4 regions of the Aliiglaciecola sp. SL4 genome follow, and region 1 is predicted to be linked to each of the others. Evidence: predicted binding sites of a transcription regulator. Region 1 holds the regulator's gene; each other region holds the start of a gene.
What was found. The regulator LexA, encoded in region 1, represses DNA repair genes until DNA is damaged. The targets are predictions, from matches to a motif close to TACTGTATNNNNATACAGTA.

Region 1 (5,890 bases):
TACCTTATTCCATTATCGTAATCATGGGGCTGCTGAAGGTCTGGTGCTTGCGGGGTTTGATTTACCGGACCAAGCTAGAGTCGATTTTGATCAGCATTTGGATAAGCTTGGCTACCAATATGATGAACAAACAACGAACCCTGCTTATCAGTTCTTTTTATCTGATTTAGCAAAGTAATTGTCAAAAAATGCAAAAGGCTCCTTAATCGGAGCCTTTTTTATGTCTGAAAGTTAGCTTTGCAGTGCGTAAAGCTTTTCTAAACGCTGGGCTATTTCAGGTGCTATTAGTGCGATAATATCTTGGCGCAAAGTTTCACTGGTTTCGGAATGTTGTAATTGGCCATCTTCGCTATCTGCTAGAAGTTGATTTTCCCTAAGGGCATTCACAAAGCTTGCCAATACATTTTTATCGAAAAATTCTGGTGAACTAATGCCGTGCAATGCAGACAATCGTTCAGCAAATTTCGCACTTGTTCGCTCCAATGCTGAGCGAGTCATTTTCTTTTCTTTTGCTAATAAAGATAACACCAATGCATAACGTTGCAGTGTTTCCTGAACACAGCGATTTAATAACCACAATGAATAGAATGATTCTGCGGTGGAGTGAGCTGGGGCTAGTTTATCTTCTGCGGTCACTATCATGCCCATCTCTAACATGCTTTCAATTAAGCCTTCCACATATTCTTTTGCTTGTTCGCTCGACATGTAAAGGAACCACTCTCGCTGCAACATTGGGTAGAGGCGCATAATAAGATCAAGTAATTTAGATTTCTCCAACCCATTGTGAGCAAATACGATGGCGGCGATTAATCCCGGAATGGCGAATAAGTGCAAAATATTATTGCGATAGTAAGTTAAGGTGACAGCATTACGTTGCTCTAACGAGATAATTTTGCCGAAGCTATCTTCAGAGACGTTCATTTTCCCCAGTTTCAGGGTTTGTTCTACAATTTCATGCCCGCTTTTGTCAGGCAAGCTCACCAACTCACTGTAAGGTGATAATTTTAGCAAGTGAATATAGTCATCCACTGCCTGCTCGAGTTCCAATTGGCCCATTGCGTTTTTCTTAGCTGAAAGTAAACACAATGCACAAAGTGACATACCGCTTATGGCCGCTGTCTGATTAATTCGCACCATAACCTGATTAGCAAGGATATTTACGGTTGGGGTTAGCCAGCTTGGTTTTTTATCAACCTCACTGTTTTGCGCATCGCGCCAACTCGGTACTTGCTCATCAAGGAAATTATTAAGCTGAATAGGTTCACCAAAATTGAGAAAGCCGTGGCCGTAGTTTTTCAACTTTCTAACCACAGAAAATAACCCGAATACGGATTCTTTTTTCTTGGTATTGCCTTTTAATTCGCTAAGGTAGCTACCTACTTCCATCACATGCTCATAACCAATGTAAACCGGTACTATACTGACTGGACGATTAACTCCTTTGATCATCGCCTGTAAGGTCATTGCTAGCATCCCGGTTTTTGGTGGTAGCAGTCTTCCAGTTCGGCTACGTCCGCCTTCAGCATAATATTTAACCGAATAGCCTTTGTTAAACAGGAGTTCTAGATATTCGCGGAATACACTTGTGTAGAGTTTATTGCCAGCAAAACTACGACGTAGGAAAAATGCACCGCCGCGTCGAAAAATGCCGCCAACAGGCCAAAAGTTTAAATTGATCCCTGCTGCAATGTGAGGGGTAACCAGACCTTGATGGTAAATGGCGTAAGTTAATAGCAGGTAGTCCATATGGCTGCGATGACAAGGAACATATATGATCTCATGACCATTTTGGGCTAGTTTCCGGACTTTATCGGCATGACCAACTTCGATTCCATCATAGATTTTGTTCCAGATCCGAGTTAAAACACGGTCGCCGAATCGAATTAAACCCTCACGGTAATCCGCCGCAATTTCGTTTATATAAGATTTAGCATTTGCCTTAGCTTTAGATAGCGGGATTTTTTTTTGTCTAGATTCTTCGTTAATGGCATTAATAACCGTCACAGAACCCAAAATTGAATTATACAACTCTTGCTTTTCTAACAGCATAGGGCCGTTAAAAGCTTGTCTTTTCCGATGGAAATGGGTGCCGGCTAAACGAATCAATTTGTGCGCGATTTCGGCTTCAGTACCAGGCAACTTAGTCATATCTCGAGACGATACTGCTTTACTATAAGAGACAAAATTATCACGGCCTAAAAACAATACGATAAAGAACTTTCGTAACCAACTGGGCGAAGCTTTATCAGCTAATAGATCAGCTAATCCATTGGACTTTCGGCCAGGTGCGCGGCCCCAAAAAACCGTCACCGGCACAATTTGCAAATCAAGATCGGCGTTGTCTTTGTGAAGTTGAAATAAATGGGTTAAGTCGGCGGCGATTTTAGTGCCTTTAATGGTCCTGCCAATGACAGATTGCGGCTGCTCTAGAAAGACACTGGCGCTATGCTCTTCACCACCGATGATGATTTTTTTAGTCGGATTGGGTAAGTCGACTTTTTTGGTCGACATTTTAAGGGCGAGTTGATCAGTAATCGAGTGGGTTCTAAGCAAATATACAATGGGTTTGCTTTTATCTATTCCTAACTCAGTTTCAATGTCAGTGGGAATACTATTGACTTTGACTAGCCATTTTACGGGAAAAGCAAAAATCGAAAGCAGCAAATTATGCAGCCAATCCATATATAACACCTTGAGGTTTCGAGTTCGTTAAAAGCATAGCATGAAGAGTCGAACTCTATTCATGTTTGCATATTAAAATGCGCAGACCAACGTCTATTAGGTTGTACTACCATTTTATATTGTTAGCGTATGTAAAGTCACCCTAATTAAATCAATAGGCTTTTGATAATTCATGAGAAAATATAAAACAACCTTTGTTTTCTCTGGGTAACTGTATATACTAACAGTTAAACTGTATAGAAAAACAGGCTGTTTATGCGTCCACTAACACCACGACAAAGCGAAATTCTTGAATTAATAAAAGCCACCATGTTAGCCACGGGTATGCCGCCAACGCGTGCTGAAATTGCTCGTCAATTGGGGTTTAAATCGGCTAATGCGGCAGAAGAGCATCTTAAAGCATTGGCACGCAAAGGTGTCATCGAAATCCTCCCTGGTACTTCTAGGGGAATCAAATTGAATGTACCCCTTGAAGATGAATTGGAAGAGGCTGGATTACCTTTAGTCGGGCGAGTGGCTGCTGGCGAGCCAATATTGGCCGAAGAGCATGTTGAGTGTCACTACAAAGTCGACCCTGATTTATTTAAACCCAGTGCTGACTTTTTGCTAAGAGTTAGTGGCATGAGTATGAAAGACATTGGTATCTTAGATGGTGATTTGCTCGCAGTTCATCGCACAACTGATGTTCACAATGGTCAGGTTGTGGTAGCAAGAGTTGACGAAGATGTGACGGTAAAACGGCTAGAAAAGCGTGGTAGAGAAGTGATCCTACATGCTGAAAACGACGAGTTTAATCCTATTAAAGTGGATTTGGCTTCGCAGCCTTTTAATATTGAAGGTATCGCAGTCGGTGTTATTCGTAACGCTGATTGGATGTAAACTTCCGTTTCTGTGACAAAGTTACACTGAAAAGTGACCTAAGGGTCACTTTTTTATTATTTTGCATTCAGGACTTTAAAAACTTAAGTTCAAGCTAAGTTTTTGTTAATCCGTTTTATTAGAAAATATTTTTATCCAACCCCTCTATTTTAACTAGATATAAAATGCACATCCTCCCTTGCTAGACACCACTCTTGGAGGTCATCGATAACCATTATCAACTTTAGTTGGTTCCAAAGTTAAAGTTATTTCCATTCGTTATAAATCATAACTTTTCCATCTATTTTGATTGAAAATCAAGCGCTTGTTTAAATTTTTAACAAAAAACACTAGACGTTAGACTTTAGTTGAGTAATTCTTATACTGGTTTTTACAGTTATGTAACATTAAGATCCCAAGTCGTTTACCAGAACTGAGCCTTTTGCGGTTATTAACTCTGCTTTGCTCCTTTGGAAAAGGCTTACATCATCAGGAGGTGTTGAGTGAAAAAGATATGGTCCGGCGTATTGGTAATACTGACCAGTCTAATTGCATTTACAGTGTCTGCAGAATCGACTTCGACTGCTGATCAGTATCAATTGAATTTGCGCAAAGGTGCGACTGAGATTAGTGGCCAAGTTTATGATCTGCATATGCTTATGTTTTTCATTTGCGTGGTTATTGCAGTTCTAGTATTTGGTGTGATGTTTTGGAGTATGATTTTCCATCGTAAATCTAGAGGTGCGCAACCTGCTAATTTTCATGAAAGTGTGAAAGTAGAAATTGCTTGGACAATTGTACCCTTCATTATTTTAGTCGTGATGGCATTCCCTGCCGCTAAAACACTGATCGCCATGGAAGACCCCGAAAACTCAGAGGTCACTGTGCTGGTTACCGGTTCTCAATGGAAGTGGCATTACAAATACATGGAAAATGATGTTGAATATTATTCCGTGATGGCCACCCAGCAAGAGCAAATCAACAACAAATTCGAAAAAGGACATAACTACCTATTGGAAGTTGATCGTCCTCTTGTCATCCCGACTGGCAAAAAAGTGCGATTTTTAGTTACCTCGGATGATGTTATCCATTCTTGGTGGGTGCCTGATTTTGCTGTTAAAAAAGATGCTAACCCAGGGTTTATTAATGAGGCTTGGGCAAACGTCATTGAGCCCGGTGTATATCGCGGTCAATGTGCAGAACTTTGCGGAAAGGATCACGGTTTTATGCCTATCGTTGTGGTTGCCAAAGAACCTGCTGAATACGAAGCTTGGATAAACGCTCAAGAAGAAGTACAGCGTAAAGCCAAGGAAGAAGAGCAAAGATTGTTGGCTATGAATATGAGCATGGAAGAGTTGATGAGCAATGGTGAGCAGGTTTATATGCGTGCTTGTGCAGCTTGTCATCAACCAAATGGACAAGGGTTACCAGGCGTATTTCCAGCCTTGGTCAATAGTGAAATGGTGCTTAATGACATGACAGCACACATAAATATCGTATTAAACGGTAAAACTGGCACTGCCATGCAAGCTTTTGCAAAACAACTAACCATGAGTGAGCTGGCAGCAGTTATTACTTACGAACGAAATGCTTGGGGTAACGATACCGGCGACATGGTCCAAGCTAAAGATGTTAACGCCGTAATGACAGGTCAATAAGGGGAGCAGTTATGAGCACAGCGACAACCGAACTCGATCATGACGACCACCATCATCATGCTCCTAGTGGCATAAAACGTTGGTTATTTACAACAAATCATAAAGATATAGGTACCCTCTATCTGTGGTTCGCGTTCATCATGTTTTTAACTGGCGGTGCTATGGCCATGGTAATTCGTGCTGAATTATTTCAACCAGGATTGCAAATTGTAGAGCCTAATTTCTTCAACCAAATGACCACTGTGCACGGGCTTATCATGGTGTTCGGTGCAGTTATGCCGGCATTTACTGGCTTAGCTAACTGGTTGGTGCCAATGATGATCGGTGCGCCAGATATGGCTTTACCGAGAATGAATAACTGGAGCTTCTGGATACTGCCAATGGCATTTACCATTTTGCTTGCTTCGTTGTTCATGGAAGGTGGTGGTCCCGCATTTGGTTGGACGTTCTACGCACCTCTTTCTACAACATACAGTAATGACACCACAGCATTGTTTGTTTTTTCTGTGCATATTATGGGGATCTCTTCCATTATGGGAGCGATTAACGTGATTGTGACTATCTTCAACATGCGTGCCCCAGGCATGACTTGGATGAAGATGCCGTTGTTCGTGTGGACTTGGCTAATCACGGCATTCCTGTTAATCGCGGTGATGCCGGTGCTTGCCGGTGCAGTGACTATGGTATTAACT
Region 2 (5,890 bases), on a different contig from region 1:
TGGGGATTGACCAGAGTTTGCCAACTATCAATGACCTTGCCGTTGATAACTTTGGCTATGCCAATTTCAGTAATCCTATGTTGATTTGCCCGTCCGCCAGTGGTTTCGATATCAACTACAGCATAGGGTTGTTGGGGATCTAAAAACCACTCAACTTGGGTCACTGCCACCTTAAACCCTGATTTTCTAAGCTGTTTGATGGTTAATAGCTGATTTTTACGTAATTGATCACCTGGCGCCTTTATTTCTTCAAAGCGCAATCCGTTATCATCCACCACCATGATATCTGGATAACCATCAGCATAGTTTTTAAAGTCTTTTGCCATCATTCTTAGATGGTCTTTAAAGCCTTCGATATCCACATGATCAAAAAATACCGCTAACACCTCAAGCAAGGATTTGTGCCAACGAAAAATACCGTTAGGACGACCGTATTTTTCGAGCATAACTTTGGATAATTGTTTGAAGGTGAGTTGGGCACTGGTCATTCGGTAAAGGCGCGTCTCAATATCTTGCTCGTAAAGGTGATAGAAATTATTTTGACTGATAGCTTGGGGTTTGTAATCGAATTCAGTGACCAATGCATTGCTATCCATTTCAAAAAGCTCATGCCAAAACACTAAACCAAACAATGCACGCCACAGCCTATTTTCAGTGCGAAAGGCCTGTTTTTTCTGCTTCTGATAATACAGTTTTACCCCTTGCTCCACCGAGTCCATGTACATCTCATCAATCAAAACTTTAGTGGATTGCTCCCGCAACATATCGGTGAGGCTACTGGTACGTTTTTGTTGAAATTTACGGGCTAAAAAGTCTTCAGCAAAGGTTAATAAGGCTTCTGACTCTGGCTCTTCAATAATTCTCTCTAAGCGGTTTTTTACCCAGTCTGTTTCCCCTAATTTGTATTTTTCACGAATCACTTTTTCTTGCGCTAGGGGCTCGGCAGAGGCTGCCAATAAGTTGATCCCTAGGGAGACATCTTGGGGGAGAATGGCTTTACCTAATTTTAATAAAAAGCGGTCACAATATTCGTTGGCAAGGGTACCTTGGGGCACTGGAAAAGAGGTAAATTGCTGGGCAAGTGAAACTTGTTGACTAGCGGTTAGGGTGGACACTTGGCGGCGCTGATGCGCATAGAAAAACGCACTCTTAGCTTCGTCGATGAAGTCGAATCGTGCATTATCAGTACTTACTCCTCGCTGCGTCGGCATAATTCCGAGGTCGCGCATGGAAAATTTGGATAAGTTACTGTTGAGATCCCCAAAAAACAAAAATAAAAAATAGTGTATGTGCTGGTCTTTCCCTCGGTGTATAACCGTGTTGTTTTCGAGCAACGGGGAGAAGTCTTCAAATTGACAATATTCTTGCACTAACTGTAAATAATCGGCTTTACTTTGGGAGGTTTTAAAACTGATATCTGCATTACGCAATACTTGCGCTAATTCTGGTTTGGTGAGGTTATTGGTTAACTCTGCAAAGTGGCACTGGTTCACTTCTGTGTAAAAACCTTCTGCTATTAGTGTGTCTAAATGCAATTGGTGATGGTTAATTTCTTCGTAAAACAGTGAAGTACGTTTAATGATGGGAGATTTTCGATTGAGCCCACGAACGTACAAACATTGGGCGTCTTCACAAAGAGCATGAAATTTATCAATAAAGGCACTATCTTCAGTAGAGAGCAAATGTGCACAGGGGCCAGTAATAAACCCAAGAAACTCATGAAAATGGGTTAAATAATATTTGCTCGGGAGCTCTTTCATCAAAGCATATAATCATATTGATTGGACACTATTTTAGTGTATTTTAAAAACTACTGTATATCCAGTCAGTGTTGGGTGGTTTTTCAAACTTTTTCAGTGTTTTTTCCGTAAACCATAATATCTTAACAACTCAAGGAGTCACCATGAGCCTCACAGTCGCCAGTAAATTTGAATGTCCGTACTGTATGACAATCAACGATTTAGAAATCGACGAAGCCAACGATATCAACCAACAGCAAATCGTCGACTGCCAAATATGTTGCCAACCCATTGAATTACAAGTCATTGATAACGGCTTTGGTATTGAGGTGATCGCGAAGCGGGATGACGAGTAAAGAGCAAGCGAGACGACGAGTAGAGAGCAAGCGAGATGACGAGTAGAAAGCAAGCGTGATGCGAATAAGTAGCAAGGGAGGTGATGAGTAACCTGCTAGGGAGTAAATGAGTATGACGAATAAGGAAAGTATTCCGTTGCTTATAAAGTCAGCTGTGCAACATAAACATACAAAATGTTCAAATAGTGAGCAGTATTGTTGACACTTTGTCTTGTTCGGTTAACCCACTTAATAGTGATAATGTTCTTGTCTAAAGGCTTTTTCTGGTATACTCCGCAAAATTTTAAACCCTTAACTTCTTGGTACAATACATGACTGTTATGCGACAGCCTGTTCAGCGAATGAAAGCTGAAAAAGGGCTATTTTCCTATCCTAAATATTGGGCCGAATGTTTTGGTCCAGCGCCGTTTCTGCCTATGTCTCGAAAGGAAATGGATCAATTAGGCTGGGATAGCTGTGACATTATTATTGTGACCGGGGATGCCTATGTTGATCATCCTAGTTTTGGAATGGCGGTAATCGGCCGCGTACTCGAATCCCAAGGGTTCCGAGTGGGGATAATTTCTCAACCAGACTGGACCAGCAAAAAAGACTTCATGAAACTAGGTGAACCAAACTTATTTTTTGGTGTAACTGCGGGCAATATGGACTCTATGATCAACCGCTACACAGCGGATCGAAAATTACGTCACGACGATGCTTACACGCCAAATAATGAAGGTGGAAAACGTCCTGATAGAGCCGTTACTGTGTATACCCAACGTTGTAAAGAAGCCTACAAAAAGCCAGTAGTCATTGGTGGTATCGAAGCAAGTTTGCGCCGCATAGCCCATTACGATTATTGGTCAGACAAAGTTAAACGTTCAGTGCTGTTTGATTCTAAAGCCGACATGTTGATGTTTGGTAATGCCGAACGCCCTTTGTTAGAAATGGCCCATCGATTTGCCGCAGGCGAGACTATCGCAGATATGCAGGATATTCGCGGCACTGCGGTGATACGCAAAGAACCATTGCCTGAGTGGCAAGGTGTTGATTCAACGCACGTAGATGTAATTGGCAAAATTGACCCTATTCCTAGCCCTTATGAATACATTGAAGATAAGTGTGCTGTGGCTGAAGATGAGCAAAACAAAGTCATTGATGATGCTCAAAAAGCCAAACCTGTGGTGGTGCAACCATTTACCTCTAAAACCCAGCGCAGAAAACCTTGGGAAAAGACTTATGTGATGTTGCCACCTTATGATGTGGTGCGAGCTGAGAAAACTCATTATGCTCATACATCACGGATATTACATCAAGAAACCAACCCAGGTTGCGCTCGCGCGTTGGCTCAGCGTCATGGCGATCGTATTATTTGGATAAATCCGCCGGCATTTCCATTGGAAACCGAAGAGATGGACGCGGTGTTTGATTTACCCTATGCCCGTGTGCCTCATCCTAGTTATGGCAAAGCCAAAATTCCTGCTTACGACATGATTAAAACGTCGGTGAATATCATGCGTGGTTGTTTTGGTGGTTGTACATTCTGTTCTATTACCGAGCATGAAGGACGGGTGATCCAAAGTCGCTCTGAAGATTCGATTATTCGTGAAATCGAGCAAATTCGCGACAAAGTACCAGGTTTTACCGGGGTAATCTCCGATTTAGGCGGTCCTACAGCCAATATGTATAAATTGCGTTGTAAAAGTGCCAAAGCTGAACAAACTTGCCGTCGTCTCTCCTGTGTGTGGCCAGATATTTGTGGTCACCTAGATACCGACCAAACGCCCACAGTGGAGCTGTATAAAAAAGCCCGCAAAGTTGAAGGGGTGAAGAAAGTTTTAATTGCTTCTGGCGTTCGTTATGACTTGGCCATTGAAGATCCCAATTATGTCAAAGAACTGGTTACCCATCATGTGGGAGGCTACCTAAAAATAGCCCCTGAACATACTGAGAAAGCGCCACTGGATAAGATGATGAAACCCGGCATGGGCACTTACGAACGTTTTAAAGAAATGTTCGATAAGTACACCAAAGAAGCGGGCAAAATTCAGTATCTGATCCCGTATTTTATTTCTGCTCACCCGGGCACAGAAGATATGGATATGGTGAGCTTAGCCATGTGGCTTAAAGAGCACAATTTCAAATTGGATCAGGTACAAAACTTCTATCCTTCGCCCATGGCTAACGCGACTACTATGTATCACACGGGTAAAAACCCGATACATAAAGTAAATCACAAAAGTGAGCAAGTCACAGTGCCAAAAGGCGAGATCCACCGCCGTTTACATCGTGCATTTTTACGTTATCACGATCCTGCAAACTGGCCAGTAATCCGCAAAGCATTAAAAGAAATGGGTAAAGCCCACCTGATCGGAAACGGAGCTAAACATCTAGTACCCGCAGAAAGCAAAGATGAATTAAGTGGGAAGGCTCATAATAACTATGCCAAACGGTCGCGGAATAAAGCGTTTGCCAAAGGCAAAGGAAAAGCTAAATCTCAGCAAGGGTTAACCCGCTTTAGTGATAATCAGCCCCACAATAAAGCGGCGGGTAAGTCCAACAAAAAACGTTAATCAAGTTCAGTGCGGGAGTGTATCCCGCGTAATAGCCTAGGTTGACCTTAGGTGTTAAGTTTACGTTGGTGTGTTTATGGCATCGTTTCCATGGCATAACATGTTTCATTTCCACGTATAAACAACCCACGGCATAAATGCCGTGCTACAACCCCACGGCATAAATGCCATGCTACACGGGCTGGTTGTTATCTAATGCCTTGAAGAATATTTCGCTGTCTTGACGAATATGCCGTAATTTTTCATCTTTCATTCTGTTTAAGGTGGCGTAGGGCATGCCTAACCTTGGGTTGGTGGCGAGCTTGTCTCGGTTACGGTCCAAAAAGTCCCAATATAGGTAATTAAACGGGCAGGCTTGTGGGCCGTTTTTCTGCTTAACGTTATAATGGCAATGTTGGCAGTAATCGGACATTTTATTGATATAACTGCCACTTGCCGCATAGGGTTTACTGGCTAACAAACCTCCATCGGCGTATAAAATCATGCCGCTAACATTGGGCATTTCCACCCATTCATAGGCATCGGCGTAAACGATCAAATACCATTGGTTAACATCATCCGGATGCACACCACTTAACAGCAAAAAGTTTCCTAAAATCATTAATCGCTGAATATGATGGGCATAGGCGTTGTCTCGGGTTTCACTGATACATTGTTGTAAACAATTCATATCAGTGTCTGCACTCCAAAAAAATTCCGGTAACTGTCGCTGTGCATGGAGGGCATTTTGTTTTTTGTAATCGGGCATTTTTAGCCAATAAATCCCTCTCACATACTCCCGCCAACCAAGTACTTGCCGAATAAAACCCTCAACAGAGTTCAGCGGCGCATCACCATTATGATAAGCATTCTCGGCCAGTTCGATGACCTCTCTAGGTAGCAGTAAACCGCAGTTTAAATAAAAGCTAATATGGGAATGGAATAACCAAGGTTTGCCTTGCACCATGGCATCTTGATATTGGCCAAAGTTGGATAATCTTTCCGCCACAAAATCTTTCAATATCATTAATGCTTGTTGTCGTGTGGTGGCAAAATGGAAATTATCTAAATTGCCAAAATGATCGGTAAACTCAGTTTCCACCAATTTTAATACTTCTTGGGTGATCTGGTCTGGTTCAAATTGGCTGTGGCTGGGAATTTCGACATCTTTATCCATTGCATTGCGGTTAGCACTGTCATAGTTCCATTTTCCGCCACTGGGTTGATCTGCTTCCATTAACGTCATGGTGGATTGACGCAT
Region 3 (5,890 bases), on a different contig from region 1:
CTAGTGGCCATAACGTTACTTCCACTATTACCTAGTAATCATTGGTTATGTCGCAGTTGGGAATTTCCCAGAGTTCAGATAGTCTTCTTGATCTTAGTGAATATTCTACTGACAGTCTCTTTCACGGAAACGACTTTGATGTATTGTCTACTTTTGTTAAACCTAGCGAGTTTAATATATCAGTCCATTTGGATATTCCCTTATACATTTTTATATCCAAAAGAAGTAGAACAGGCAGAAAATTCACAAGTAGAATCCAATGTAACCATTAAAGTTATTACGGCAAACGTATTAATGCCGAATAAATCGGTACAAAAACTAATAGATATAGTGACTGAATATAAACCAGATATTTTAGTAACTTTAGAAACCAACAAATGGTGGCAAGATGCGTTAATCCCCATTCATGAAAGCTTTCCTTATCGAGTTAATAAACCCTTAGAAAATTTATATGGAATGCATGTTTATAGTAAATATGAAATTTCGGATTTGCAGGTTCTAGAATTAATTGAGAAGGATATTCCATCAGTTCATTGTCGTATTCAATTCCCACAGAACGTCAAAGTGAAGTTTCATTTTATGCATCCAGCTCCACCATCTCCAACAGAAAATGAAACTGCGAATCCAAGAGACAAAGAGTTGATTTTGATTGCCGATGAAGTGAAACACACCCAGCAGCCAACGATAGTAACGGGTGATTTAAATGATGTTGCCTGGTCGCCCACCACACGACACTTTCGTCACTTGAGTGGTCTAAAAGACCCTAGAATTGGGAGGGGATTTTTTAATACCTTTCATGCAGATTACCCAGTGATTAGGTGGCCTCTCGATCACCTTTTTCATTCACAACACTTTATGTTGGTAGATATCAAAAGGCTACCGTCAATAGATTCTGACCACTTTCCTCTGTACACAGAGTTGATGGTAAAAAGTCATATGGATTAACTGCTAATGGTTTTAATAATTAAGGAAGTCCGCTCGCAAACTTTAACCATGCGTAGCGGACTTTACACTATTCAAAGCTCGTCTTATCTTTTGGCAATAATCCAAACTGCGTGAATTATACCTGGCAAATAACCAAGAATGGTTAGTAGTATGTTTAAGAAAAACGCGCCACTAAATCCGACTTGAAGAAATACACCAACAGGCGGAAGTAGAATTGCTAGTATTAGTCTGATGATATCCATGTTTTACCTCAATATTTATTAAACATTTTTTATCTATAAGCCGCGCTGTGAGCGGCTAAGCAGTAATTTCCTGCAATGCTTTCATCTCATCATGACATGCTTGCATTGTGCCTCGAATTTCACGAAGTGCTAATGCACATGTATCAGGCTGCTTTTCTTCAAGAGCCTCATCGATTACCTCTAAGGTTTTATCTTCCACTTCTTCGAGCTGGCTGACATAGGTATGTTCTTTGTCAAACGATAATGCACCTACTAATTTTGTGTACATATTGCGGACATTCACAGTGATAGACTCCCCCTTTTCCTTCTCGCCTTTTTCGGCGATAGCGAAAGGCTGAAGAGCTTCAATTGCAGCTTTTTTCTCAAACATCATTCGCGCAAAAACTTGTTTTACAGATTGATGCGTAGCTTTATCAATGCTTTCTTCGTAAAAGTCTGCGCCCGCTCTTAGGACTTCAATCACGTCAGTTACTTTGTTTACTTGTTTCACTTCATTACTCATAAAAATCTCCTTTTAATGATCGAAAATAAATAATCAAAATTGCTCTTTGATTGTGTCGTTACTCGGTTAAAGATGGTGCAGAAAGCACACCATAGTGAAAAAACTCTGGAAATAAACACTTAAACAAACTGAATGATTAAATATTATTTAAATATTTCAATAACTTAAATTAAAAAAAGAAAATGAATGAAATAGTAATAAGAAGGGAAATAAAGAATTAGAAAGAAAGGTAAAGGTGTATAACTGTAAAAATTTTACTCTGGGAATGGAAAGTTTACAAAGACAGGTAGCTATTAAAAAACATAAAAAACCCCGCCAACTTTGTTAGCGGGGAACTCACGCTTAAGGGATGTGTATAAGGTTAGGGTTACAACACATCCTCAGAAGCTACAGGATCTTCTGGTTTGACTGTTTTAGACAGTAATAACTCCGCTCTAAGACGCTTTTCAATATCATCGGCCATATCTGTATGTTCTCTAAGGTATTTAACCACATTCGCTTTACCTTGACCGATACGTTCGCCATTGTAGCTATACCAAGCTCCAGCCTTTTCAACAAACTTCTGCTTAACACCTAAGTCAATCAACTCCGCTTCTTTACAAATACCTTGGCCATATAAAATTTGGAATTCAGCTTGTTTAAATGGCGGTGCTACTTTGTTTTTCACCACTTTAACTCGAGTTTCGTTACCAACAACTTCATCCCCGTCTTTAATCGCACCAATACGACGTATGTCCAATCTTACAGAAGCATAGAACTTAAGCGCATTACCACCAGTGGTGGTTTCAGGACTACCAAACATCACCCCAATTTTCATACGAATTTGGTTGATGAAAATAACTAAGGTATTTGAACGCTTAATATTACCGGTTAATTTACGTAGCGCTTGTGACATCAAACGCGCTTGTAAACCAACGTGGGAATCCCCCATATCACCTTCAATTTCAGCTTTAGGGGTAAGCGCTGCCACGGAATCGACAACCACAACATCCACTGCACCAGAGCGTACTAACATATCGCAGATTTCCAATGCTTGTTCACCGGTATCTGGCTGCGACACTAAAAGATCATCGATATTAACACCTAGCTTTGCCGCGTAGACTGGATCAAGGGCATGTTCAGCATCAACGAAAGCACAGGTTTTACCCATTTTTTGTGCTTCAGCGATAGCTTGTAAAGTTAGGGTGGTTTTACCCGATGATTCAGGACCATAAATTTCGACCACTCTGCCACAAGGCAAGCCGCCTATTCCCAACGCAATATCAATAGTCAAAGAACCGGTTGAAACCGCTTCAATATCTAAAGCTTGGTTGTCTCCAAGGCGCATAATCGCCCCTTTACCAAATTGTTTTTCAATCTGCCCAAGAGCAGCTGATAATGCGCGAGATTTATTATCGTCCATCGGAATATCCTTCGAAAATAGCGTGATAAATTAAACAAAGCTTCAACGAACTTGTTTATTTGTTATTTAACCTAAACTTTATGCTGAGAAGTATACTGTATGATTATACAGTTGCAAGTACAGTTTTACTTGTTTTGTGATTTTCTGACCAAGAGCGTTAAAAATCAGCGCTAAAGTTACAAGGATTAACTGACCAAAACCATGTATTGCTTAACCAATTCTGTGACTGGTCTGTTGCAAAGCAAACTCAATAGCTTGCAATCTAACTTGATGACGATCGCCAGAAAAAATCTGTTTTTCAGTAAAAATTTCGCCATTGATGTAAAATCCAAACCAAACTAAGCCGACTGGTTTATCTTCTGAACCACCATCGGGACCAGCAATCCCACTAACGGAAACGCCTACTTTGGCCTGGGATTTTTGTGCACATCCAGATGCCATCTGTTCCACAGTTTGAGCCGACACAGCGCCAAATGAAATCAAGACTTCTTGCCTAACCCCCAATAAAGATTGTTTCGCTTCGTTAGAATAGGTCACAAATGATTGTTTAAACCACTGAGAACTTCCAGCAATACTGGTTATTGCAAAAGCAACACCACCACCGGTACAAGATTCAGCACAACTAATTGTCCATCCCTTTTGGGTTAACTGTTGACCCAGTTGATGGGCTAATAAATCAATAGATTCGGTTAACATAGAACGAATATGCTCCATTAAATTTTTTATATGGCAGATTGTACTAACAACTGCTAGAAAAAAAACCCATACTTCTTATAATGCCCAATTGTTTTTAACGTCTTATTTAGATAAGGCATTTATTCAAGCATAACCTCAACCTGCAAAGAGATCCCAACCTCAATGAGTAATAGCGTTAAACAGTCAGATCTAGATAGCCACACTCCCATGATGCGTCAGTACTTAACTATAAAAGCTGAACATCCAGATATTCTGTTATTTTATCGTATGGGGGATTTTTACGAGCTATTTTTTGATGACGCGAAAAAAGCCTCTGAGCTATTAGATATATCCTTAACTGCTAGAGGTAAGTCAGGTGGTAATGCCATTCCAATGGCCGGCGTGCCCTATCATGCAGTAGAAAGTTATCTCGCTCGCTTAGTTAAAATGGGGCAATCGGTGGCGATTGTGGAGCAAGTAGGTGATCCCGCCACCAGCAAAGGTCCTGTTGAGCGACAAGTTCAGCGCATTGTAACTCCCGGTACGGTTACAGACGAAGCTTTATTAGAAGATAAACAAGATAATTTATTGGCCTCAGTTTTTGTCCAAAAAGAGACATTCGGGTTTGCCATAATCGACATTACCAGCGGCCGTTTTAGTATCTCTGAACTGGCCGGTGAAGAAGCCTTATTAGCGGAATTGCAGCGCTGCAATCCTGCCGAGTTGCTATATCCTGAAGGGTTTAGCCACCTTCATTTAATCGACGATCGCGTAGGCTTACGCCGCCGCCCTGTGTGGGAGTTTGATTTCCAAACCGCCAACAAACAGTTAAACCAACAGTTTGGTACCAAGGAGCTCAATGGTTTTGGTATTCAAAATGCAAAAATTGCCATTTGTGCTGCGGGATGCATTGTTCAATATGTTAAAGACACACAACGCTCAGCTTTACCACACATACGCAATATTCAGTTGCAAAACAATGACGATACCGTGCTCATGGATGCAGCCACAAGGCGCAATCTAGAATTAACCTTAAATTTATCTGGCGGCGTAGAGCATACATTAGCGAGTATTCTAGATTTCACAGTCACCCCAATGGGAAGTCGGTTATTAAAACGCTGGATCCAAACCCCAGTGCGCGATTTACAGGTCATAAATAGCCGCCAACAACAAATAAAGGCCCTACACGCAGACGAACACGAAGATTTACGCGACATGCTTAAATCCGTCGGGGATATGGAACGTTGTTTAGCCAGGTTAGCCTTACGTTCAGCACGACCTAGAGATTTTTCAAGGTTGGCTAATGCATTCGTCATGCTGCCAGATATACAACAAAAGTTAGTAAATTTAGGACCCTACTTTGCTAACTTGAGTGCAGATATCAACAACTTCCCTGAACTTGGCGAACTTTTATCTAAGGCCATCATCCCTAACCCGCCGGTATTAATTCGCGATGGCGGGGTCATTGCTCCGGGTTACAATGAAGAGTTGGATGAACTGCGAAACTTAGCCAAAGGCGCAACAGACTATCTAGAGCAGTTAGAAATCCGCGAAAAAGAACGTACAGGCATCCCTTCCCTCAAAGTAAATTACAATAAAGTTCACGGCTATTATATTGAAGTTAGTCGCAGTTTTGCTGATCAAGTCCCTGCAGATTATGTCCGTCGGCAAACCCTAAAAAATAACGAGCGTTATATAATTCCTGAGCTTAAAGAACACGAAGACAAAGTGCTTACCAGCCAGGGACGTGCCCTGGCGTTAGAAAAACAATTGTATGATCAGTTGTTCGATTTACTATTACCCCAATTAAATGAACTTATGCTAAGTGCCATGGGCCTTGCCGAGCTAGATGTGATTTGTAATTTAGCCCAACGAGCGGAAGCCCTAGATTTGCACTGCCCAGAGATGAGTGAACAGACCGGGATTTTTTATGAGCAAGGTCGCCACCCAGTGGTTGAAAGTGTGATGAAAAGCCCTTTTATCGCTAATCCCTTAGCTATGACACCATCAAGACGAATGTTGATTATTACTGGACCAAACATGGGCGGAAAATCAACATACATGCGGCAAACCGCATTAATTGTGCTGATGGCCTATATAGGCTCATTTGTACCTGCCCAGCAA
Region 4 (5,890 bases), on a different contig from region 1:
ACAAACCCCATCAAAACTTAGTTATTTATGGCATAATCCCGCGCAAAATTTATATGTCTTTTATCAATAGGAATTGCCATCGTGTTAGCTACTGCCAATATCACCATCCAATTTGGTGCCAAGCCTCTTTTTGAAAATGTTTCCGTTAAATTTGGAGAGGGAAATCGTTACGGTCTTATCGGCGCTAACGGTTGCGGTAAATCCACGTTTATGAAAATTCTGGGTAATGATTTAGAACCATCATCAGGTAACGTCACCAAAGATCCTAATGAACGAATTGGTAAACTAAAACAAGACCAGTTCGCCTTTGAACAATACTCTGTAATTGATACCGTGATCATGGGTCATGAAGAGTTATGGAAAGTAAAAGAAGAGCGTGATGCGATTTATGCCAATCCTGAAATGACCGAAGAGGATGGCATAAGAGCAGCAGAATTAGAGTCTGAGTTTGCCGAAATGGATGGCTACACCGCAGAATCCCGGGCAGCAGAACTGCTAACTGGTGTGGGCATTGAAGAGGCCCTGCATTATGGCCCTATGAGTGAAGTGGCTCCAGGCTGGAAATTACGGGTGTTGTTAACCCAAGTTCTATTTTCCGATCCAGATATCATGTTGCTTGACGAACCGACCAACAACTTGGATATTGATACCATTCGCTGGTTGGAAGATACGCTAAACTCACGTAACTGTACCATGATCATTATTTCCCACGATCGTCACTTCCTAAACAGTGTTTGTACTCATATGGCGGATTTAGATTACGGTGAATTAAGACTTTTCCCTGGCAACTACGATGAGTATATGACCGCAGCGACCCAATCCAGAGAACGTTTATTGTCTGACAACGCTAAGAAAAAAGCGCAAATTGCAGAACTAAAATCTTTTGTCAGCCGTTTCTCTGCAAATGCATCAAAATCGAAACAAGCCACTTCCAGAGCGAAACAAATAGATAAAATCCAACTAGATGAAGTTAAACCCTCTAGTCGTCAAAACCCATTTATTCGTTTTGATCAGGACAAAAAACTGCATCGATTAGCCCTTGAAGTGGAAGGACTCAGTAAATCCTTTGACACTCCCCTATTCTCAAACCTGGATTTAATGATCGAGGTCGGCGAAAGAGTTGCCATCATTGGTCCTAATGGTGCGGGTAAAACAACGCTGATGCGCTGCTTATATGGAGATATTGCTGCTGACAGTGGTATTGTAAAATGGTCTGAGAACGCATCCATCGGTTATTACGCCCAAGACCATGCACACGACTTTGAAGAAGACAAAACTTTACTAGACTGGATGTATCAGTGGGGTAAAGAAGGTGATGACGAACAGGTTATTAGAGGGACACTGGGCAGATTGTTATTTTCCCAAAAAGAAATTGATAAGTCCGTCAAGGTGATATCTGGTGGTGAGCAAGGCCGCATGATCTTCGGCAAACTCATTCTTCAGAAAAACAATGTATTGTTAATGGATGAACCCACCAATCACTTGGATATGGAGTCTATTGAGTCATTAAACCTAGCTCTTGAAAACTACCCTGGTACCTTGTTATTTGTCAGCCACGACCGCGAGTTTGTATCTTCATTGGCAACTCGCATTCTGGAAATTACAGAAGACGGCATTGTCGACTTTAGAGGTAACTACGAAGATTACTTAAGCAGTAAAAAACTCGTTTAATTAAGCTAACTTAACTAACCTGTAGGCGGTAAAGGTATGCAAAATAAAACCAAAAACATCGGCGTTTTTGTGGATGTGCAAAATGTGTACTACACCTGCCGACAGGCTTATCAAAAACAGTTTAATTATCGACAGTTTTGGCAGCACCTCTCAACTCGCGGCAACATAGTGGTTGCCAATGCCTATGCCATTGCCCGTCAACATGACCAACAAATTAAATTTCAAGATGCCCTTAGGCATATTGGTTTTGAAGTTAAACTAAAACCCTTTATTCAACGCAGCGATGGCACAGCTAAAGGTGACTGGGATGTTGGTATTACCGTTGATATGATCGATCAATCACCGCTTCTAGACGAGGTGATTTTACTCAGTGGAGATGGCGACTTTGCGGTATTAATGGGTTATATCAAAAGCAAGTATCAGGTTTCAACACAGGTCTATAGCGTTCCTCAACTCACCGCCAAAACCTTAAGCGATTGCGTGGATATATATCATCCTATTGAAGCCAATTCAGCATTCCTTAAATAATCGTCAACACACTTCGCTACCATTTGTTTAGTGCTTCAGCAAAATACTGTACATACAAACAGTATTAAGCTATATTTATCCTTGATGGCACAAAACCAACAGAAATATGAGGAAACATAATGGCTATTATTGTGAGATATGTTGTTGAGCGAAATGGAGAAGAAAAACTTGTGACTTCTGACAAAAAGGCGGCTGATCAATATGACAAAATGCTTGATGTTGCGGATAATCTAGGCACTTATATCCAAGCAAAAGGCATCAAATTGCCAAATGATGTTGCCGAAGACCTCACTATTTTATTGTCTAAAAATAAAGACGTCATTGCCAAATTATTTAAAGGCACAGATGCGGATTCCATATTAGAACAAGAAAAAGCGGAAGTAGTTAAGATGGATAAAAAGAAAGCTTAATTAGTAAGATACTTTATCCTAGTTTAAAAACACGCTTACGCGTTTGTGTAAGCGCTGGTTCACTTTCTCGATTCTATATATCAATCAAGAAAGTGATACTCCAGTTACCACAAACATGGAAAAGCGAGCCTTTTAACAATAGTGTTATTCCGAATCTATTGCTTCTCTTATCTTATCGATAAACTCTAAACGTTTACTATCTAAATTCGAATCGGTAGCCGTGGGCCAATTACCATTAAATGCAATCACGAGATCTCTATTAGGATCGACAAATATTGTTTGTCCAAAGATACCATCAGCAGTAAAACTGCCGTCATCGAATGTCCACCATTGGTAACCGTAGCCCCTGCCCTCAACACCTATTTCAGTTTGTGTAGTGGTCGCCTTAGCTAACCAGTTATCGGGTAAAACAGATTGCCCATTTATTCTGCCTTGTTCTAGTATAAACAAACCGTAGCGAGCAAAGTCTCGTAAGCTTGCTTGAATGCAACAGCCAGAAATTTCATTACCATCAGCCCCCAAAATCCAGGTTGCTTTGTTAGCCATACCAAAAGGCTGCCAGATCTTTTCAGTTAGATAATCTGCCAGTCTTTTACCGGTAGCTCGCTCTACCAAAATACCAATTAGGTTAGTCTCACCTGTTGAATAATTCCACTTTTCTCCCGCAGGATGAGCCCTATTTAGCATTCGCATATAACTAACTATTGTTGGCAAACCGTCTTCTGCTTGGTGATTATTAAATAACGCCACATCAGAGTTTGTATCGTAATAATCTTCATTCCACGCCACACCTGATGTCATGGTTAGCAATTGTTCAATGGTCACATCGTCATAGACAGAACCTTTTAGCCCCGCAATATAATCAGACACAGGATCCTTGAGACTACGAATATGACCTTCCTTTAGCGCAATCCCCACTAAGCTTGAGGTAAATGATTTCGCCACTGAAAAGCTCGTCCAACGTCCTTGTTGTGAATGTCCAAGTGCGTATTTTTCAAATCTAATTTTGCCTTTATGCAGGATTAAGCCGCCAGCCAAACGCTGCTCGTCAAAAAACCTATCGACATCTTCATTAACAACGAGTGCCTCGCCTTTAGGCAACACTCTAATATTATCTGCTGGTGTAATTTCCCGGGATTTCACCAGAAATGACAGTTGATCTAGCACTAGAAAACCTGCATCTCGCTGGCTTTGACTCCAGAACAGGACATCAGTATCTTTAGGTGGATCTAAGAGCAAGGAACGCCAAGTCGGTCCAATCCACCAGCCCCCGATGACAGCAATGATTAAAATTACTAAGAATGTACTAAATATCCATTTTATTGCAGTTTTCATACTCGTCCCTATTTGTCTTACAAGACATAGCTTATGGTGAGATCTTTCGGTTTAGGTTTTTTGTTCTGTTAATTGCGCAAATGCGCGCACCGGAAAGGTACCAAAACCTTTGATTTTTACCGGCACCGCATAAAAATAAAACCCTTTATCTGGCAGCGATTGCAAATTGCACATGTGTTCAACAATTAAAATATCCGCCCCCAATAAAGTACTATGAACTGGCCTTGCACCGCCGCGAGTATCATCTATATTATGGCTATCAATACCCACCAATGACACGCCACTTTCCTTCAAGAAAATAGCTGCGTCTTCCGTTAGATATGGATGATTTTCATAATACAGGTCCGTATTCCAATGACGAGACCAGTTGGTTTCTATGAGCACGGCTTTATTGGTTAAATCTAATTGTGCAAAGTAGCTTTCATCAATTGCTAAAATATTTTCAGGGATAGTAATTTTAACCCCATCTAGATGAGCAACTGATTCAAGTGAAAGTTCAGAAAGATCATCGCCATCAGCATAACGATGAAATGGGGAATCGATATATGTGCCAGTATTAGAGCACATTTCAATTTTACCGATTTGAAATGACGTGCCTTCGTCATAGTGCGATTTTGACGCTTCTCGGCTCAAGTAGTCGCAAATGATTGGAGCTGGTAAGCCTTTGTAGGTCACTAAGCCATCTTCCACTGTATGACTAAGATCGATTAATTTACTCATTTATCGTCAATTCCCTTTATTACACTGTTACGTGATTAAAACCTGTAAACTTTTAAATAATATGCACTTTTTGGAACTAAATTAGAAGCTGTCAGATATAAAAAAGCCAGTTGGATTAGCAACTGGCTTTAAATGTGAAACAAGAGTGAGATCAAGCTATAGCGTTATTTACCGCTTTTCAAATGATCTGCTACTAAAAATGCCATTTCCAGTACTTGATCGGCATTCAAACGAGGGTCACATTGTGTCTTGTATGCTTGCGCAAGATCATCATCACTAATTTGATACGCGCCCCCAGTACATTCAGTAACGTGTTGTCCAGTCATCTCTAAATGGATACCACCTGGATGTGTTCCTTCAGCACGGTGAGCTGAGAAGAACTGCTGAATTTCACTTAAAATATCGTCAAAGTTTCTAGTTTTGTATCCACTGGAAGCTTTTTTGGTATTGCCATGCATAGGATCAGAACTCCACACCACTTTTCTTCCTTCCGCTTTTACACGACGAAGTAATTTTGGCAAATTCTGCTCAAGTTTATCTGCGCCCATACGCGTAATGAGTGTTAAGCGCCCAGCACTATTATCTGGATTCAAGGTATCAATCAATCTCATCAATTCATCTTCTTGAATTGTTGGCCCGATTTTGACACCAATAGGATTATGTATACCTCGGAAAAACTCAATGTGTGCATGATCCAATTGGCGAGTGCGCTCTCCAATCCACACCATGTGTGCTGAACAATTGTAGGGCTTACCAGTTAAAGTATCGATACGAGTTAAAGCTTGCTCATAGTTCAACAACAAGGCTTCATGAGAAGTAAATAAATTGGTTTCATGGAGCGTCGCGTTATTTACATGATTAATGCCAATCACATCCATAAACTCTAATGCATCTTGTAAACGATTGGTCACGTCTTGGTAGCGATCACGCAACGGATTGTTCTCAAGAAAGGTCATATTCCAACGATTGACTTGATGCAAATCAGCTAGACCACCTTGAGCAAAAGCACGCAATAAATTTAGGGTAGAAGCGCCTCTATGGTATGCCTCTAACATCCGATTTGGATCAGGCATTCTGGATTGTTCAGTAAACTCAAAGCTATTAATAATATCACCGCGGTAGCTTGGCAAAGACACACCATTAATGGTTTCTAAATCTGACGAACGCGGCTTTGCATATTGTCCTGCCATTCTGGCCACTTTCGTTACTGGGCACTTTCCAGCGAA

Region 2: AB6T38_RS15165 (exonuclease domain-containing protein) is a predicted target of LexA. The motif match lies at 1,812-1,831, and genes of this name have one in related genera.
Region 3: recA (recombinase RecA) is a predicted target of LexA. The motif match lies at 3,185-3,204, and genes of this name have one in related genera.
Region 4: AB6T38_RS15520 (YebG family protein) is a predicted target of LexA. The motif match lies at 2,244-2,263, and genes of this name have one in related genera.

What each region holds. Positions count from the first base shown of each region.
Region 1 covers NZ_JBGOSE010000004.1:96,449-102,338, forward strand. Annotated here, with positions in the region: gene ilvA (threonine ammonia-lyase, biosynthetic) at 1-178, shown strand, start outside; gene plsB (glycerol-3-phosphate 1-O-acyltransferase PlsB) at 232-2,682, opposite strand; gene lexA (transcriptional repressor LexA) at 2,938-3,561, shown strand; gene coxB (cytochrome c oxidase subunit II) at 4,044-5,198, shown strand; gene ctaD (cytochrome c oxidase subunit I) at 5,210-5,890, shown strand, end outside.
Region 2 covers NZ_JBGOSE010000011.1:96,680-102,569, forward strand. Annotated here, with positions in the region: gene AB6T38_RS15165 (exonuclease domain-containing protein) at 1-1,760, opposite strand, end outside; gene AB6T38_RS15170 (CPXCG motif-containing cysteine-rich protein) at 1,904-2,095, shown strand; gene AB6T38_RS15175 (YgiQ family radical SAM protein) at 2,407-4,650, shown strand; gene AB6T38_RS15180 (cryptochrome/photolyase family protein) at 4,823-5,890, opposite strand, start outside.
Region 3 covers NZ_JBGOSE010000009.1:10,158-16,047, forward strand. Annotated here, with positions in the region: gene AB6T38_RS13345 (endonuclease/exonuclease/phosphatase family protein) at 1-945, shown strand, start outside; gene AB6T38_RS13350 (YqaE/Pmp3 family membrane protein) at 1,029-1,187, opposite strand; gene AB6T38_RS13355 (PA2169 family four-helix-bundle protein) at 1,243-1,689, opposite strand; gene recA (recombinase RecA) at 2,057-3,091, opposite strand; gene pncC (nicotinamide-nucleotide amidase) at 3,302-3,787, opposite strand; gene mutS (DNA mismatch repair protein MutS) at 3,950-5,890, shown strand, end outside.
Region 4 covers NZ_JBGOSE010000012.1:44,769-50,658, forward strand. Annotated here, with positions in the region: gene AB6T38_RS15510 (ABC-F family ATPase) at 82-1,671, shown strand; gene AB6T38_RS15515 (NYN domain-containing protein) at 1,708-2,199, shown strand; gene AB6T38_RS15520 (YebG family protein) at 2,319-2,609, shown strand; gene AB6T38_RS15525 (serine hydrolase domain-containing protein) at 2,754-3,944, opposite strand; gene AB6T38_RS15530 (cyclase family protein) at 3,996-4,664, opposite strand; gene AB6T38_RS15535 (class II 3-deoxy-7-phosphoheptulonate synthase) at 4,829-5,890, opposite strand, start outside.